Regions from separate parts of the Aurantimicrobium sp. MWH-Uga1 genome, predicted to be linked through region 2. Evidence: predicted binding sites of a transcription regulator. Region 2 holds the regulator's gene; each other region holds the start of a gene.

Region 1 (5,920 bases), 470 kb from region 2:
TCGGTTGCGGCGTTGAGGCCCCAGCCGATGTTGAGTGAACGAACCTTGTCAACAACAACGCCGGGCTCGTGTCCTGCGTTGAGTGCAATCTGGCGAAGAGGAGCTTCGATAGCTACCTTCACGATGTTTGCACCGGTTGCTTCGTCGCCGGTCAGCGAGAGCTTCTCGAAAGCAGTCTTGCCAGCCTGGATCAGTGCAACACCACCACCGGGGACGATACCCTCTTCAACTGCAGCCTTCGCGTTGCGGACAGCGTCCTCAATACGGTGCTTGCGCTCCTTGAGCTCAACCTCGGTAGCTGCACCTGCCTTGATGACAGCAACACCACCGGCGAGCTTAGCCAGGCGCTCCTGGAGCTTCTCGCGGTCGTAGTCGGAGTCGGTGTTGTCGATCTCGGCGCGGATCTGGGCAACGCGACCTGCAATCTGGTCTGCGTCTCCAGCACCCTCAACGATGGTGGTCTCGTCCTTGGTGATTACAACCTTGCGAGCCTTACCCAGCATGTCGAGTTCAACGTTCTCGAGCTTGAGGCCGACCTCTTCAGCGATAACCTGACCACCGGTGAGGATGGCGATGTCCTGAAGCATGGCCTTGCGGCGGTCACCGAAGCCTGGAGCCTTCACAGCTACGGACTTGAAGATTCCGCGGATCTTGTTGACAACCAGGGTTGCCAGTGCTTCACCGTCAACGTCTTCAGCGATGATAAGCAGCTGCTTACCAGTCTGAATGACCTTGTCCACGATGGGCAGCAAGTCCTTGATGTTGGAAACTTTGCTGTTGACGATCAGGATGTAGGGGTCTTCGAAGACTGCTTCCTGACGCTCTGGGTCGGTGACGAAGTATGCGGAGAGGTAACCCTTGTCGAAGCGCATACCCTCGGTGAGCTCGAGCTCGGTTCCGAAAGCGTTGGACTCCTCAACGGTGACCACACCTTCCTTACCAACCTTGTCGATCGCTTCAGCAATCAGTGAGCCGATCTCGGGGTCAGCTGCAGAGATAGATGCAGTAGCAGCGATTTCTTCCTTGGTCTCAACCTCTTTAGCGTTGTTGATCAGTTCCTCGGAAACAGCTGCAACAGCCTTCTCGATACCGCGCTTGAGCGAGATGGGGTCTGCGCCAGCAGCAACGTTGCGAAGACCTTCGCGAACGAGTGCCTGAGCCAGAACGGTTGCGGTGGTGGTTCCATCACCGGCAACGTCATCAGTCTTCTTGGCAACTTCCTTGACCAGCTCGGCGCCAATCTTCTCGAAAGGGTCGTCCAGTTCGATTTCCTTAGCGATGGACACACCATCGTTGGTAATCGTGGGGGCGCCCCACTTCTTCTCGAGGACGACATTGCGTCCACGTGGGCCAAGGGTGACCTTGACGGTGTCAGCGAGGATGTTCAGACCGCGCTCTAGACCGCGACGTGCCTCTTCATCAAAAGCAATTAGTTTTGCCATGGTTGTTTTTCGTCCCTCCCGGACGTAACGAATACTGCAAAGGATTAGCACTCAGTTCTTTCGAGTGCTAATTCAATATTGGCACTCTCTGCACCAGAGTGCAAGTGTGTACGCTCAGTGCGAAACAGATAACCCCCAGCATGTGCCAGGGGTTATCTAAAGAGAACTCACAGTTCAGCTCTAGGGGTTGATGGTCACGCTTCCACCGGGAACGTAGGAATCGTTGGGAACCATTTCGATCCAGGTGTTTCCTGGTGCCAGACGCACGGTCACACCGTTGTCTCCCTTGAAGACAATCGGCGCAGCAGTTGCAGCTTTGCTCCAGGTTCCGTGGACAGCCTTGCCACCGGAGAGCACCCACATCTCGCCACTATCAACCATGCGGGTGCGGGGAACACCCACAAATTCGTCCACGTTCACCTTCATGACAACCACGTTGCTAGTGCTCAGCTGAGCACCGGTGAGGTCAAGGTCGGGGCCGCCCCATTGGGTGCGCAGATATTTGCCTGACGCAGCGTCGTATGTCCACATGTTGTCAGACTGGTTGCTAAACACTAACTGAACAGACGAAGCTGGGCTTCCATCCAATGCCGCCGTGGAGGTTGCCAGTGAAGAAGAGTAAGCCCACTGTTGTGCAGGTGGGGCAAGACCGGGGTTCGCAGCGATAACCTCCTGAGCGCGCAGCATCAGGTTGTAGGGAGCGACGTTGTAGTCGTTGCGGAACATCGCTGGATCATTTTCGGTGACGTTGACCAAACCAGTGTCGACGGCCAAGTCACGCGTTTCTTGAGCTCCATAACCGGAGTACGCAATGATTCCGCCAAATGGTGCAGCAATGTCCGCATCCATGGGACGCAATGAACGAACAGGGCCAACCACGGCAGGAACGTTCGAGTTCCAAATGGCGACATAGCGAGTAATGCCACCTTCGACGATTTCTTCAAAAACCACATCACTCTGGTTAAGACCATCTTGTGGCTCACAGTTGTAGACGTTACAAATCTTCACCGACAGTGCAGGCCCCACCGTGGTGCCCTCGGGGAGGACAAGCCCGGTCAACGGAGCATAAGCAACGGGAGCAGGTGCTTTATACGTGGATTTATAGCTGGGGGTAGTTGGTGATGGAGATCCACCAGAACACGCAACCAGACCAAACGCAAGAGCGCTCAGAGCAGCTATTCCGACAGCACGAGTGAGAGTACGCGAAGTTTTAGTCACGACCACAGACTAACGCCGCCCACATTGGTGGACGGCGTTAGCTCGGGCGTGCCCGAATATTACGAGACTTAAGCCAGTCGAACCGACTCAGCCTGAGGACCCTTGTTTCCGGTACCAACCTCGAACTCTACTTTTTGACCCTCTTCGAGGACCTTGTAGCCGTCCATGGTGATAGCGGAGTAGTGGACGAAAACGTCCTGCTCGTCGCCATCTACGGTGATGAAACCGTAGCCCTTTTCAGCGTTGAACCACTTAACGGTTCCAGTGGCCATGTGTAACTCCAATTGCAGTATCCCAACCGACACACACAAATCGCTTGTGCCGTTGCTCTCACACTACTGGTGAATCGGGAAGTTTGGTTAGCCTAACCTCACAATTAATGTCGCATTATGGCAACGATTTAGCCAACGTAATCTGAACCGAGCACTAACGTGATGGCGGCGGAGCTCTCAATGTACTTGTCTGTGAGCTTGATTGTGCCGTATCCCAGCGACTGGGCAACACCTCGTGCAGCACCCTCCAAGGAAGGGTTTCCGTAATAAATGAAGGTCTCTGTGGTGTTTTCGCTCGCGTTAGATTTCGCGCCAATTGTCCACCCCTCAGCGGCAAGCATGTCACCAACTTGGGTGGCGTATCCAGCTTGGCCGGTTGCGTTGAGCACGTTCACCACAGATGCTGGATCGATTGTTGGTGCTGCCGTGGGCTTAGGTGTTGCTGAGGCGGCTGGGGTAGGCAGCGCAAAGATGCTCTCAAAATCTTTCATGCTGATGCTGTCACTGGAGACAATCAACGTTCCCACGCCTCCGACGACAAGAACACCAGTAGCTAGAGCTGCCCAGGCAAACTTAATCCAGCCAGCGCCGGGGCGCTTCGGAGCACGGTGAACACCGCGACGATCTGATGTGATCACCAGATCATCAAAAATGTCCTGCACGTTCTTTTCAGCCATCTCAGTATTCTTTCAGTTCTTGCCTGAAGATTCAGGGTTAACGCGCCTGTGGCGGGAACGGTGACGTTCTTCCCTGACGCGTTGGAGCCTATTGACCAACTCAGGATCATAAGCGAGTGCATCTGCAGAGGACATAATCGTGCCCAGAACTTGGTAGTAGCGAGCCGGAGACAAACCGAAGGTTTGTCTGATGGCATCCTCTTTGGCGCCTGAGCGTTCCCACCATTCACGTTCGAAATCGAGAATGGCACGATCACGCTCGTCTAACACGGGCCGACTATGGGACTCGAACCCACAACCCCCGCTTTACAAGAGCGGTGCGCTACCAATTGCGCCAAGTCGGCTTGTGTGAGGTGATGATCACCTCACGACCCATTAATCCTAACCTGCGGCAGGAGTAGCGGGTGTCGTCGATGCAGAGTCACCGGCAACTTGGGTAATGAAAGCAAGGAATTCCTTAGGGTCCACGATGGATCCGGTGTAGACCTTGCCATTGACCAAGATGGTAGGTGTGCCCACACCGTTAGCTCCTGACTGCTTTGCTGCATCAGCCATGGGGCCGTTGAGCGCATAGTCAGTTGCCTGCTTAGCCCAGGGGATAAATGTCTGGTCTGCAATGCACTTATCAATCTTGGTTTGGTTCTCTGGCTTCTGCTTGGCAATCAGAGCCTTGAGCTCGTCATCGTTCCAACCAGGGGTTCCTTCTTGAGGCTGGTTGAGATAGAACGCCTGGTTGACTGCCCAGAAAGTGTTGGGTGAGTATTCAGCAACACAGGCTGCAGCTGCAGTTGAACGCAACGAGTACTGGGTTCCAGCCGAACGGTTAGCCAACATACCAATGGGGTGAAGTTCTAGAGTTGCCGCCCCAGCTTCAACAAGTGTTTGGAGCTGCTGAGCGTTTGCCTCATCAAATGCCTTACATGCAGGGCAGAGGTAGTCCTGGTAAACCACAATGTTCACGGTTGAGGATCCAGGAGTTGGCGTAGTTGCAATGGGGTCTGAACCGGGAGCGCCCGCGTCAGAGAGAATCGCACCCATTCCAGAGCCAGAAAGCACGATGCCGTCGCTGGCCATGTTGGCAGGACGTGGGCCTTCCTTGGGGCCGGAGGTGGCCAAGGTCACGATGAAGATAGTGGCGATGGCAATGATGCCCAAGCCAATACCGCCTTGAAGGAACAGGCGGCGACGCTTCTCTGTCTTGACTTGCTGTTCGCGAAGTTCTTTAGCTTTTGCACGAGCAGCTTCACGCTGCTGGTTTCGAGTGGGTCGGTTGCCGTGGGCTCCGGTGCTCATTCTCGTTACTCTCCAAAATGTGAGGGGACACGTGGACAGTCAGTCACACGTGCTGGAACTACCTTAGAGGGGAACTCTGTGAAATTACTAAACGGATGCTGAACGCAAACGTGCAACTTCATAGAGTGCAACGCTGGCTGCAATACCCGCGTTGAGTGATTCTGTGCTGGAAGAAATAGGAATCGAGACGATGGCGTCGCAGTTGTCGGTGACAAGCTTGGACAGCCCCTTACCTTCGTTACCCACCACGATCAACAGTGGGCGGTCAGCAAGCTCGAGTCCAGGAAGCATGGTGTCGCCACCGCCATCCAAACCAATCACAAAGACACCTTGGTCTTTGAAGGACTTGATAGTTGCAGTGAGGTTCGCTGCCATGGATACTGGCAGGCGCGCAGCCGCGCCTGCGGAGGTTTTCCAGGCAGCAGCAGTGACACCCACCGAGCGACGCTGAGGCAAAATGATGCCATTTCCACCGAAGGCAGCAGTCGAACGAATAATCGCACCAAGGTTGCGTGGATCGGTGATGCCATCAAGTGCCACAAACAAGGGTGTCTTGTTTGCTTCGAAAGCTGCTTCGAGAAGATCGTTGGGGTGAGCGTAGTTGTAAGGGGGAACCTTGACGGCAACGCCCTGGTGCACTGAGTCATACCCACCCATACGGTCAAGCTCAGGCTTCATCACTTCCAAGATGGGGATGCCGCGCTGAGTGGCAATGGCGAGCATTTCCTTCACGCGGTCATCCATCTCGATACGCGTAGCGATATATAAAGCTGTTGCCGGAATCTTGGCACGCAGTGCTTCGAGTACCGAGTTACGACCAGTGACGATCTCAGTATCGTCAGCAGCTTTACTGCGCTTGGGCGCAGCCTTGCGTTGACCATCCTTGTTGTTGCGGTTGAGCTTGCCCATCGCGGCAAGCTTTTCGCGACGAATCTTTGCTTTTCCAGCGGGGTGCCACTCGCGGTCCTCTGCCTTCGGGGTAGGACCCTTGCCCTCGAGGGCACGGCGACCTAGACCA
Region 2 (5,920 bases):
GAACCCAATTATGAGGTCGCGTTGGAGGGCAAACATTTCTTTTTCTTCATCAGGTTCGGCATGGTCAAACCCGAGAAGATGCAATATTCCGTGAGCGGTGAGATAGAGCAGCTCATCCATCGTGGAATGGCCGGCACCCTCGGCTTGAACCTCTGCAACTTGCGGGCACAGAACAACATCTCCGAGAACACCAGGTGGTGTCACCACATCGTCATTACCTGGACGTAACTCATCCATGGGGAAACTCAATACATCTGTAGGGCCCGGTTCGCCCATCCACTGAACGTGTAGTTGCTCCATCGCTCCCTCGTCTACAAGGACGAGGGCAAGATCTGCATCGGGATGAACGCGCATAGCGTCCAGACAATATGTAGCTAAGCGCTGAAGCGCTGATTCATCAATGGCGAAGCTAGATTCATTGTTTACTTCGATACTCATTCACGAGCCTCCAGGGCTTGTTCTCGCTTATGCCGAGCAGCTAAAGACTTTTCGTCATATTCGCTATAGGCGTCAACGATGCGTCCGACAAGTGAATGGCGAACAACGTCTGCGCTTGTCAGGCGAGCAAAATGGATGTCGTCAATATCTTGAAGGATTCCTGTGACTAGTCTCAATCCGCTAGCGGAACTTGGTAGGTCCACCTGAGTGATGTCACCAGTAATCACCATCTTGGAGTCAAAACCAAGTCGTGTGAGGAACATTTTCATCTGCTCTGGAGTGGTGTTTTGAGCCTCATCCAAAATAATGAAGGAATTGTTAAGTGTTCGACCTCGCATATACGCCAGTGGTGCGACCTCAATTGTGCCAACAGCCATCAGCTTGGGAACTAGCTCAGGATCGAGCATTTCGTTAAGCGCGTCAAAAAGTGGACGTAGATAGGGATCTATCTTGTCAGTAAGAGTTCCGGGTAAAAATCCCAACCGCTCCCCCGCTTCAACAGCAGGGCGAGTCAAGATAATGCGCTCCACTTCTTTGCGTTGTAATGCTTGAACAGCTTTTGCCATCGCAAGATAAGTTTTCCCCGTTCCAGCTGGGCCAATGCCGAAAGTGATTGTGTGATCTTCTATTGCGCGAACATATTCCTGCTGACCAACTGTTTTTGGCCGCAGAGTTTTTCCCCGCGTGGAGAGAATATCTTCTCCCAAAACTGCCGATGGAGAAGTGTGTGGGTGCGCTTCCTGAATGTGTTTCCCACTTTCAACATCAGTTGGGGCGAGATCATGTCCTTGTCGAACCATGGACAATAACTCGCGGACAAGATTTTGGGCTGCGAGAAGTTCTTTGTAAGCATCCTCGCCAGCGATTTTGGGGCTGAAACGAATCTCATTACCACGAACGTGAACCTCAACCAGTGGGTACTGTTTCTCAACACTGGTGAGTAACCGGTCTTGTGGACCCAGCAATCGAACCATTTCAATACCATCCACAGTGATGACTTCTGAATGTGGTGCGGCAAATTCAGGCAAGTGTGTGCTCCTGAAGACCGCCTGAGAGTACATGGGCATGAACGTGAAATACTGTCTGGCCTGCGCTCTCACCTGTGTTGAAGACCAAGCGATACTCACCGTTAGAGTGCAAGGTTGCCAGATTATGTGCGGTAGAGACCATTTCTGCCAGCAGTTGTGGATCACCTGCAGCTAATTCTGTGACATTTAGGAAGTTTTCAGACTTAGGAATCACGAGTAAATGCATAGGAGCTTGTGGAGCAATGTCTCTGATGGCGATAAGACGATCATTCTCAAAGAGAATTTCTGCTGGTATTTCGCGATTAATTATTTTTGTAAAAATCGAAGAAGTCGGCTCGGACATAGTTCTAGCTTAACAGCGCCCTAGTTTGGCATTCATGATGGCCAATGCTGCAGGTCCTGCAGTCGAGGTTCGAAGAATATTGTTTCCCATCGTGGCGATGGTGGCACCTGCATTTCGGAACATATCTAATTCAGAATCTGTGATGCCGCCCTCTGGCCCAACAATGATCGCTATTTGATGCGATGTGGGATTGAAAGAACTCAACGGAACATCTCCTGTCGGATCTAACACGACCAGGTCAGCACCTGATAACAACTGGACAAGTTCGGACGTACTGGCTGGAGGGTGAACCTGTGGAATAAAGGCGCGAATGGATTGTTTGCTTGCTTCACGAACAATTGCTGACCACCTCGCAATACCTTTTCCAACCTTGGGCCCGTCCCATTTGGAGATGCTTCGTGAGGCAGACCACGGGATGACGGTGTCAACACCCAGCTCTGTTGCCGCTTCAATTGCTCGTTCATCTCGGTCTGTTTTGGCCAGTGCTTGAACAAGGATAAATTCTGGATGAAGACGTTTCTCGTTTTCTGCATGAAGTACACGAAGTTGGACACAGTCTTTGGATACTGATTCAGCTTCGACTTTAAGAACGAGACCGCGCCCATTGCCTACAGTGAACTTCTCCCCTGGTCTCACTCGGGAGACAGTGGCAGCGTGTTTTCCCTCCGAGCCATCTAAAACTACTTCTGATCCGACAGAAGAGGATTCAAGGCTTTCCAGAATGTAAAAGTGTGCCATTGCTTTATGCGTTGAAGAATCGATCGCGCAACTTTGAGAACATTCCCTGTTGGAAATGTGTCAGTGCTGGAGTGGATTGCTTTCGTCCCTGAGCGAATGTTGAAATGAGTTCTTTTTCCTTAGAACTCAACTTGGTGGGAGTAATCACATGGATTCCCACTTTAAGATCACCGCGGCCATTTCCGCGTAGGCGTGTTATGCCTCGATCTTTTACAGTCAGAACTTCTGAGCCTTGCGTTCCGGGCTTAATCTCTAGCGTGACCTCACCATCAAGCCCTGGAACCGTAACTGTGGTTCCTAGGATGGCATCGGTCATCTGAACTTCTAGAGTGCACAGCAAGTCATCGTTGTCACGACTGAACACATCGTGGTGATTGACTTTGATTTCAAAATAGAGGTCGCCGGGGACGCCGCCTGCTTGACCAGCTTCTCCTGCTTGAGCCATGTGAAGTCGAACACCTGTATCGACACCGGCAGGAATGTCCACCGGTATTCTTTTTGACGCCCTGACACGGCCTTGCCCTTGGCATGTTGTGCAGGGTGCGGGAATGGTGGTTCCATAACCTCTGCAGCTTCCACAAGGGTTGGAAGTCATGACGTTTCCCAGTAGGGAGCGAACTGCACGTTGAATAGAGCCTGAACCGCCACAAATGTCACATGTTATTGGCGATGTCCCTGGTTGACAGCAGTTTCCATTACAGGTTTCGCACACCACTGCGGTATCAATTTCAATATCTTTGTGAACGCCAAAAATGACGTCGGCAAGGTCAACCTCTACGCGTAGCAAAGCATCTTGACCGCGTTCCATTCGTGAACGTGGACCGCGTTGCTGGCCTCCACCGAAGAAGGTGTTGAAGATGTCTCCAAAGTCACTAAAACCTTGCCCGCCGAAGTTCCCGCCAAAGCCGGCTTGTGGACCTAAATCATATTGTTGACGTTGCACGGGGTCACTGAGAACTTCATAGGCGTGGGTGACGAGTTTGAATTTTTCCTGTGCTGCCTCGTCTGGATTCACATCAGGGTGAAGTTCACGTGCAAGTCTGCGATATGCCTTTTTGATGTCTTCAGCACTGGCATCACGTGAGATACCTAAAACGTCGTAATGATCAGCCACGAAGGCCATCTCCTTTGAATGAGGGTTTAGCGTGCATCAAGCACACGAGTGAGATATCGGGCAACAGCACGGATTGATGCGATGTTGGAGGAATAGTCCATTCGGGTTGGTCCGACAAGCCCCAGGGTGGCTTTTTCACCAGCCGAGCTGTATCCAGTGGAAAGCAGGCTCGCTTGTTCTAAGCCTGAATTACTGTGCTCTCGACCGATACTCACTGCCACTTCGTCGGCATCCGCCTTCATTTCGGTCAGTAGTTTCAACAGAACTACTTGTTCTTCAATGGCTTCGAGAACTGGGTAGATACTGTCGGAGAAATCTTCGCCTGTTCGGACTAGGTTAGCTGTGCCCGCCATCACTAACTTGTTTTGCCGGTTAGCTTGAATGCTGTCGCTCAGTGCTGAGGCTATGTGAGTTACTGCTGGAATCAGGGCGTTATGCACCCGAGACGTGAGCGAAGTTATGGATTCAGAAAGCTCACTGTGAAGTTTCCCTGCCACTTGCTCATTAATTCCAGAACATAACTGGGCAAGGTCGGTTTCGTTGAGCTCAACTTCAAGATCAATCAATTTCTGTTCGACCTGACCGTTGTCGCTAATCACAACGCATAAAGCTCGATTATTGCCGAGAGAAACGAGTTCGATGTGACGAATTCGTGTCGAACCTAATGTGGGGTATTGGACGATAGCGACCTGGTTAGTTAATTGAGAAAGCAAACGAACAGTTCGTCCAAGAAGTTCATCAAAATCTGCAGAATCATCTAGAAATTGATCTATGGCTTGCTTTTGTGTCGGCGTGATGTGCTTGACTTCGGCTAAGTGGTCAACGAAAAGACGATATCCCTTGTCTGTGGGAACTCGACCGCTGGATGTATGAGGGGCAACAATGAGCTCTTCTTCCTCGAGCAGTGCCATATCGTTGCGAATTGTCGCCGCGGATACGCCAAATTGATGGCGGTCAACAATAGCTTTTGAACCGACGGGCTCACGTGAAGAAACATAATCCTGAACGATGACGCGAAGAACTTCAAGCCCACGTTGTGAAACCATCGAATCCTCCTTTACATCACTAGCACTCGATGCATCTGAGTGCTAATGATACCGGATATTTAGCAGTCAATCCTGAGAACGAAAGAGTAATACTCGAACAACTTCATCAGCACGAAGACGACCAGAAAGTGTTAACACGATTCGTCCACCAGTAGCATGCTTGCCGTCAATGAGACCACGAGCTATCAGTGAAGAAATGGCTTGAGGGTCGTGCCCTTGAGCAGGTATACCTGCTGCTAATCGTGACCCCAGTAACACGTGTTCCAACATGGCTGCTTCCTGGTTAGGTGTCTCATAAGACAAGGCTGGGCTTTGATTTTCGGCCAGGCGTCCTGCATAGGCAGCTGGGTGTTTGACATTCCAGAAACGTGTGCCACCTATTGCGGAGTGTGCACCAGGACCATAGCCCCACCAATTTTGGTTAGTCCAATAGGCAAGATTGTGTTGAGACTGTTGCTGTTGTGACTTTGCCCAATTGCTAATTTCGTACCATTGAAATCCCGCTTTGCTCAATAGTTCGTCAGCTAGTTCATACATTTCAGCCTGTAAATCATCATCAGGAGCATCCATAACTCCTGAACTAATTTTGCGCGCCAAAGCAGTACCGTCTTCAACGATGAGTGCATAGGCGGAAATATGCCCTGTATTCAAAGAAATTGCTTTTTCTAGAGACCTGCGCCAATCAGACAGGCTCTCTCCCGGAGCTCCATAGATCAAATCAATACTGGCTTCTAGCCCAGCAGACTGAATTATTGTTACTGCGCGGTCTACGGCAGCAGGATTGTGTGTCCTATCCAATGCTGAAAGTACATGGGGAACTGCAGATTGCATTCCTACACTCACACGTGTGAAACCTGCCTGAACTAAACCTTCGACATATTCTTCAGTGAGGGTATCTGGATTGGCTTCAACTGTGACTTCTGCTCCTGTTTCTATTCCATGGCTGTCACGTAGTGCTTGTACTGCATGGGCAAGATCAGAAACGGGAAGTAACGTCGGAGTACCACCACCGAAAAACACTGTGTGTAGAGGTCGTATTGAAACATCTGCACAGTGAAGAACCTCAATCGAAAGTTCTATCTCTTTCTTCAATTCATCGACATAAGTGGCTTGTGATGCGCCTCTGAGCTCAGTGGCTGTGTAGGTGTTGAAATCGCAATAGCCACAACGAACCCGGCAAAAAGGAATGTGCACATAGGCACTCATCGTTTTA
Region 3 (5,920 bases), 550 kb from region 2:
TGCCGGGTCAATATCAACCCCGCGCTTCTTTATTTCCAGAGTGCCAATGTTGCGCTTGTTCAGTTCAGTAGCAAGCTGTTTCACATCTAACGGGAACTGCTCGTGGATTTCGAAGGCAGCTGCAAAAGGGGAGCGGACTAACGTTTCACTGCTCATATAAGCAATGTGTTCATCGAGCATGTGGGCACTGAGTGAGCGAGCAAGATCACCAATGAGTCGTGCACGAATCACAGCACCGTCTGGTTCGTAGAGGTATCTGCCCAAAGGTCCCACTTCAGCATCAGCCGAGTCTGCTGCTGCGCTGAGCTCATGCATCCCTTCTGGTGTCATGATCAAGGCGGAGCGGGTAATGCCCTCCCTGGCCAGTGGGCCAAACCACAGCGCGAGCTCCACAACATCCCCACCCACAGAAACCCACTGTGCTTCACAGTTATCTGGAATGAGATCTCGATCGATGCCAGGGCCTAGTTTGATTCCGGTCGGCAGCTGCGCTGCGAGACCGAAAGCAAAATCAAGGGACGGCGAATAGTCTTCAGACTTGGTCAAGCGACTGGTGTTGCTGTGACCGGAGGTTCTGCGGGCAGGATCAAGATAAACACCCTCTATCCCGGTGAGGTCTGTTTCTTCGGCGGTGCCGTGAGAAACAGTTGCTTCAGGGAATGCGCTGAGGTTCACTACAGCTATCGCTGCCGTCACTTCATCGGCATCTACTGCATGGAGGGTCAGTCCCGCCCCGGCAAAAGCCAAGGCATCTGCCCCAATTCCACATCCCAGATCAGCAACGTGAGTGAGCCCTGCGCGAACAAAACGACCGGCATGAAGTGCTGCCACCGGCAGCCTAGTTGCCTGTTCAAGGCCGGCTTCGGTGAACAACATGCTGGAGGCAAAGTCACCGAACTTTGTTTGTGCTTTCGCGCGCAATTTAGCCTGGGTGAGCACAGAAGCCACTAATGACGCGGAATTTCCGGCTTTGCGTAACTCTGAGACGATCTTGAGCACGTCCGTTGTGGAGGAATACTCGGGCAGAGAATTCAGGAGAGCGAGCCCCTCGGGGGTGAGCAGTTCGCGTAGTTCAGCACTCTCCATGAGAGTAAACCTACCAAGTGATCAATTGGCACTCACATTGCGCGAGTGCTAATTGCCGTCTAGACTTGACCTCAGTACACGAACTGTATGTGTACTCCATTACTTACTTCCCGTTCAAGAAAGAGGTCAACCGTGTCGGTCGCCATTAAGCCGCTCGAAGATCGCATTGTTATCAAGCAGGTAGAAGCCGAGCAGACCACTGCTTCCGGTCTTGTCATTCCTGACACTGCTAAGGAAAAGCCCCAGGAGGGTGTTGTCGTTGCAGTAGGCCCCGGCCGCATCGACGACAACGGTAACCGTGTTCCTCTGGACATCGCCGAAGGTGACAAGGTTATCTACTCCAAGTACGGCGGAACCGAAGTTAAGTACGCCGGTGAAGAGTACCTTGTTCTCTCCGCTCGTGACGTTCTCGCGATCGTCGTTCGCTAACACAATCTCACGAGTAAGGGCCCCGGTTTCCGGGGCCCTTACTGGTTAACCTCTCAGGCTATTCACAGGAGTAGTCTCGAATAATGACTTCTCCAGCTTCACCTGCACCAGAGAAGCTCTCCCGTTCCGGTTTGCTCTATGCCTTTGGGGCATATGGCTTATGGGGCCTCTTCCCGCTCTACTTTCTCGCCTTGGAACCAGCAACCCCCTTTGAGGTTGTTGGCTACCGCATTCTCTTTTCTCTCGTCTTCTGTGCATTCCTCATTGCCGTCACGAGGAAATGGCGGCAACTCGCAGTCATTTTGAAACAGCGCAAGCTCATGCTCACTTTGGGCGTGGCAGCGGTCCTGATTTATATCAACTGGCAGGTCTTCATCCTGGCGGTGCTCAGTAACCAGATCGTGGAGTCGTCACTGGGCTATTTCATCAACCCCATCGTCACAGTTGTCTTGGGTGTGATCGTGCTGCGCGAGAAACTGCGCACTATGCAGTGGGTTGCCGTCGGCATCAGCTTCGTTGCCGTCATTGTGCTCACGGTGAGCTATGGTGCCATTCCCTGGATTTCACTGACCTTGGCAGCGTCCTTTGGTTTGTATGGTCTGATCAAGAAGCGCACTGGACTATCGGTTGATGCCATTAGTGGTCTCACTATTGAGACCATGTGGATGACGCCGGTGGCAATCATCCAGCTCATCATTGTTTCGAACCTGGTCGGGCTTTCCTTCTTTGGTTATGGACTCACTCACACTCTCTTACTTGCCTCAGCTGGTGTGGTCACCGCGGTGCCACTGATTATGTTTGGTGCAGGCGCTCGCCGACTGCCGTTGACCGCCATCGGATTGATTCAATACTCCACACCAGTGTTCTCGTTCTTGATGGCCGTCTTCGTCTTGCATGAGCCCATGCCACCGGTGCGCTGGGTGGGTTTCTTCATCATCTGGGTGGCCCTGATTGTGCTCACCACTGACATGCTGCGCCACGGCAAGGCGAACCGCCTTGCTCGCGCAGCTGAAGAACTCACTATCGAATAGAGCGCGTGCCATCTCAGCGAACTTACGTAGTGCTCGGTACTGTGGAGGCGGTAGTTAGTCGTTCACAGAAATGGGTACATCGTGGGTCTGAATAAGATTGCCGCCACAATCGTTGCAGGTGCGCTCGCACTCACGTTGGCTGGATGCTCCGGCGGTGAGGTAACACCCACTGCTACCCCAACTCCCGTGAAGCCTTCGGGTGACGGTGTGCTGCGCATTGGTGACATGACTCCAGTCACAGGCGACCTAGCTGCGTACTCTGCTTCTCAAGCTGCCGGTATTGAACTTGCTGTTCGTGAAATCAATGAACAGGGCGGCTACAACAAGGTTCCCGTCGAGGTCTTGCACCGCAACGCCGGTGACGGCGATGTGGCAGCAACTGAAGCCAGCTTCAATGATCTGGTCTCTCGTGGTGTCGACGTCATTATTGCTCCTGCCTCCACGGGTGTTGCTGAAACCTTGGTCGAGCTGGTGGCTAAGAACGACGCCAACGTGGCTATTGTCTCTATTGCCACCAAGGACAACGCGCCCAAGGGTGCGACAGTTACTGCAGTGAAAGCAGACGACGCTTTCGTTGCACAGCTGAAGAGCTCCGACCCTTCCGTGACCGAATACGGTTACGGTGCGGAGTCCTATGACCTCACTATTGCCTCAGCACTGGCAGCAACGGTTTCCAAAGATGACGGTGGCGCCTCGATTACTCAGGGCCTCATTGCTGTGACTAACCAGGCGGGCTTTAAGTGCACCAGCTACGGCATGTGCGTCTCTGCTGTTAACGATAAGCAGGCCATCAATTACGTGGGTCCTGCAGGCCAGATTAACTACGACACAGAAACCGGCGTTGCCTACTTTGGCAAGACCATCGTCGTAGAGAAGAAGAAAAAGTAGTCTTCGGCGCACATATCACGCGCCATTTGCACAAATTGTGCGCATAATCTGCGCAATATGACAATTTCTTTCGGTGTCTAACAGTTTGTTACCGAGTTGTAACCCGGAAATGTTGTTTCAGGAAACATGTCTCGCCTAGTTTGGTAATACAACGAAGTGCGTCCTGCGCGCTTCGACTCATATAAATCACCAAGGAGTACCATGCGAGAAATTTCTCTCCGCACTCGTGCACTCGGTGGTCTGGCTCTCGCAGCTACGTCAGCACTGGTGCTGGCTGGTTGTGCGTCTGGATCTTCCGACGGTGGCTCAAGCGAGGCTGCATACACCGCAGCTGACTGTGCCGCTGACAGCACCAGCGAAAACACCTTCAAGGTAGGAACTATCCTCCCCGTAACCGGTTCGCTTGCGTTCCTCGGCCCACCCGAAATTGCTGGTGTTGGCCTTGCAGTAGCTGACATCAACGCAGCTGGTGGCGTAAACGGTATGGACGCCTGCCTCTACCAGACTGACTCTGGTGACTCAAGCGACATGTCTGTCTCTACCGCTTCAGCTGAAGACCTCATCAAGCAGAAGGTTTCTGTTGTCATTGGTACAGCATCTTCGAGTGTTTCTCTCAACGTTGTTGACTCGTTCACCGAGGCAGGCATTGTGCAGATCTCTCCTGCTGACACCTCTGCAGCTCTTTCTGGCTACAGCCCCTTCTACTTCCGTACTGCACCACCAGACACCGTTCAGGGTTCTGCTCTCGGTCAGCTGATCGTCGGTGACGGAAACTCAACTGTTGCATTCCTCGTATTCAACGACTCCTACGGAACCGGTCTTCGTGACTCGACCGAAGCTGCAATCGTTGAAGGTGGCGGAAGCGTTGTTTACGGTGGAACCGGTAAGGGTCAGGAGTTCCCTCCTGCTCAGACCACCTTCTCCTCCGAAGTAACTGCAGCACTTGCAACCAACCCTGACGCTCTTGTTGTCATCGCATTCGATGAGACCAAGGCAATCATCCCCGAGCTCGTAGCTCAGGGCTGGACCATGGCTAACACCTACTTCACCGATGGAAACACCGGATCCTTCGAGAAGGACTTTGAAGCAGGTACCCTCGAAGGTGCTCAGGGAACCATCCCTGGTGCAGCTCCTTCGGACGAGGTAAAGGCACTCCTCGGCAAGTACTGGTCTGACGTTCAGGGCGAAGAGCTCACTGACTTCAGCTACGCTGCTGAGTCCTACGACTCGACCATCCTTGCTGCTCTCGCAGCAACCTTGGGCGGCGACAACACCCCAGCAACTATTCAGGCAAACCTGAAGGCAGTTTCTGGTGCTAACGGCGGCGAAAAGTGCACCACTTACACCGCTTGTGTTGACCTGATCAAGGCTGGCAAGGACATTCAGTACCAGGGTCCATCTTCGGTTGGTCCTTTCAACGACAAGAATGACCCATCCTCCGCGTTCATCGGTATCTACAAGTACAACGATGTCAACGTTCCAGTATGGGCATCTGCTGTTGAGGGTAAGTCCTAAGCAGTAATTGCACACTAAACAGCACCCCCGGTCTTCGGACCGGGGGTGCTGTTCTTTCACGCTATGGAATATTTCGAAGTAAGACATGTCCCGATATCCCCACAAAGACGGGGATGTTGTGTTGTGAGGCTCCGAACGATACACGGAACAGAAATACGATTTCTCTCCTTCGTATTACCGTGAGGTGGGTTTGCTCTCTGCAGGCCCTTAAACAAAGAGGAGCATTATGCGTGAACTTTCACTCCGCACACGTGCGCTCAGTGGTCTAGCTCTCGCAGCAACGTCAGCACTCGTGCTGGCTGGTTGTGCAAGCGGATCTTCTGACAACGCATCTGGCGCGACATACGCCGCTGCTGATTGTGCTGCAGACAGCACCAGCGACAACACATTCAAGGTCGGAACCTTGCTTCCCACCACCGGTAACCTTGCGTTCCTCGGCCCACCCGAAATTGCTGGTGTTGGTCTCGCAGTAGCGGATATCAACGCAGCTGGTGGCGTCAATGGTACCGACGCCTGTGTTTACAACACCGACTCTGGTGACTCCAGCGACATGTCTGTCTCTACGGCATCTGCAGAAGACCTCATTCAGCAGAAGGTGTCCTTCGTTCTTGGTGCTGCATCCTCGAGTGTGTCACTCAACGTAGTTGACGCCATCACCGAAGCAGGCATTGTTCAGATCTCTCCTGCAAACACTGCAGCAGCACTGTCTGGCTACAGCCCCTTCTACTTCCGTGTTGCACCACCAGACACCGTTCAGGGTAACGCTCTAGGCCAGCTCATCACCGGCGACGGAAACTCCAGCGTGGCATTCCTCGTCTTCAACGACTCCTACGGAACCGGTCTTCGTGACTCGACCGAAGCAGCTATCAATGAAGCTGGTGGAGAAGTTGTTTACGGCGGTAAGGGTAAGGGTCAGGAATTCCCCCCTTCTCAGACCACCTTCTCATCTGAGGTCACTGCAGCCCTGGCTG

What was found. The regulator HrcA, encoded in region 2, represses chaperone genes, less so after heat shock. The targets are predictions, from matches to a motif close to TTNGCACTCGNNNNNNNCGAGTGCNAA.
Region 1: the regulator HrcA is predicted to act here: its motif matches at 1,487-1,513, upstream of groL (chaperonin GroEL).
Region 3: the regulator HrcA is predicted to act here: its motif matches at 1,112-1,138, upstream of groES (co-chaperone GroES).

Annotation. Positions count from the first base shown of each region.
Region 1 is NZ_CP030929.1:271,240-277,159, reverse strand. It holds gene groL (chaperonin GroEL) at 1-1,442, opposite strand, end outside; gene AURUGA1_RS01450 (DUF3048 domain-containing protein) at 1,623-2,660, opposite strand; gene AURUGA1_RS01445 (cold-shock protein) at 2,729-2,932, opposite strand; gene AURUGA1_RS01440 (LytR C-terminal domain-containing protein) at 3,061-3,609, opposite strand; gene AURUGA1_RS01435 (DUF3263 domain-containing protein) at 3,622-3,879, opposite strand; tRNA gene AURUGA1_RS01430 (tRNA-Thr) at 3,881-3,953, opposite strand; gene AURUGA1_RS01425 (thioredoxin domain-containing protein) at 3,991-4,902, opposite strand; gene rlmB (23S rRNA (guanosine(2251)-2'-O)-methyltransferase RlmB) at 4,990-5,920, opposite strand, start outside.
Region 2 is NZ_CP030929.1:744,418-750,337, reverse strand. It holds gene ybeY (rRNA maturation RNase YbeY) at 1-438, opposite strand, end outside; gene AURUGA1_RS03765 (PhoH family protein) at 435-1,412, opposite strand; gene AURUGA1_RS03760 (histidine triad nucleotide-binding protein) at 1,459-1,809, opposite strand; gene AURUGA1_RS03755 (16S rRNA (uracil(1498)-N(3))-methyltransferase) at 1,819-2,547, opposite strand; gene dnaJ (molecular chaperone DnaJ) at 2,552-3,661, opposite strand; gene hrcA (heat-inducible transcriptional repressor HrcA) at 3,688-4,707, opposite strand; gene hemW (radical SAM family heme chaperone HemW) at 4,774-5,920, opposite strand, start outside.
Region 3 is NZ_CP030929.1:192,356-198,275, forward strand. It holds gene AURUGA1_RS01040 (class I SAM-dependent methyltransferase) at 1-1,086, opposite strand, end outside; gene groES (co-chaperone GroES) at 1,219-1,515, shown strand; gene rarD (EamA family transporter RarD) at 1,599-2,546, shown strand; gene AURUGA1_RS01055 (ABC transporter substrate-binding protein) at 2,628-3,434, shown strand; gene AURUGA1_RS01060 (ABC transporter substrate-binding protein) at 3,636-4,949, shown strand; gene AURUGA1_RS01065 (ABC transporter substrate-binding protein) at 5,176-5,920, shown strand, end outside.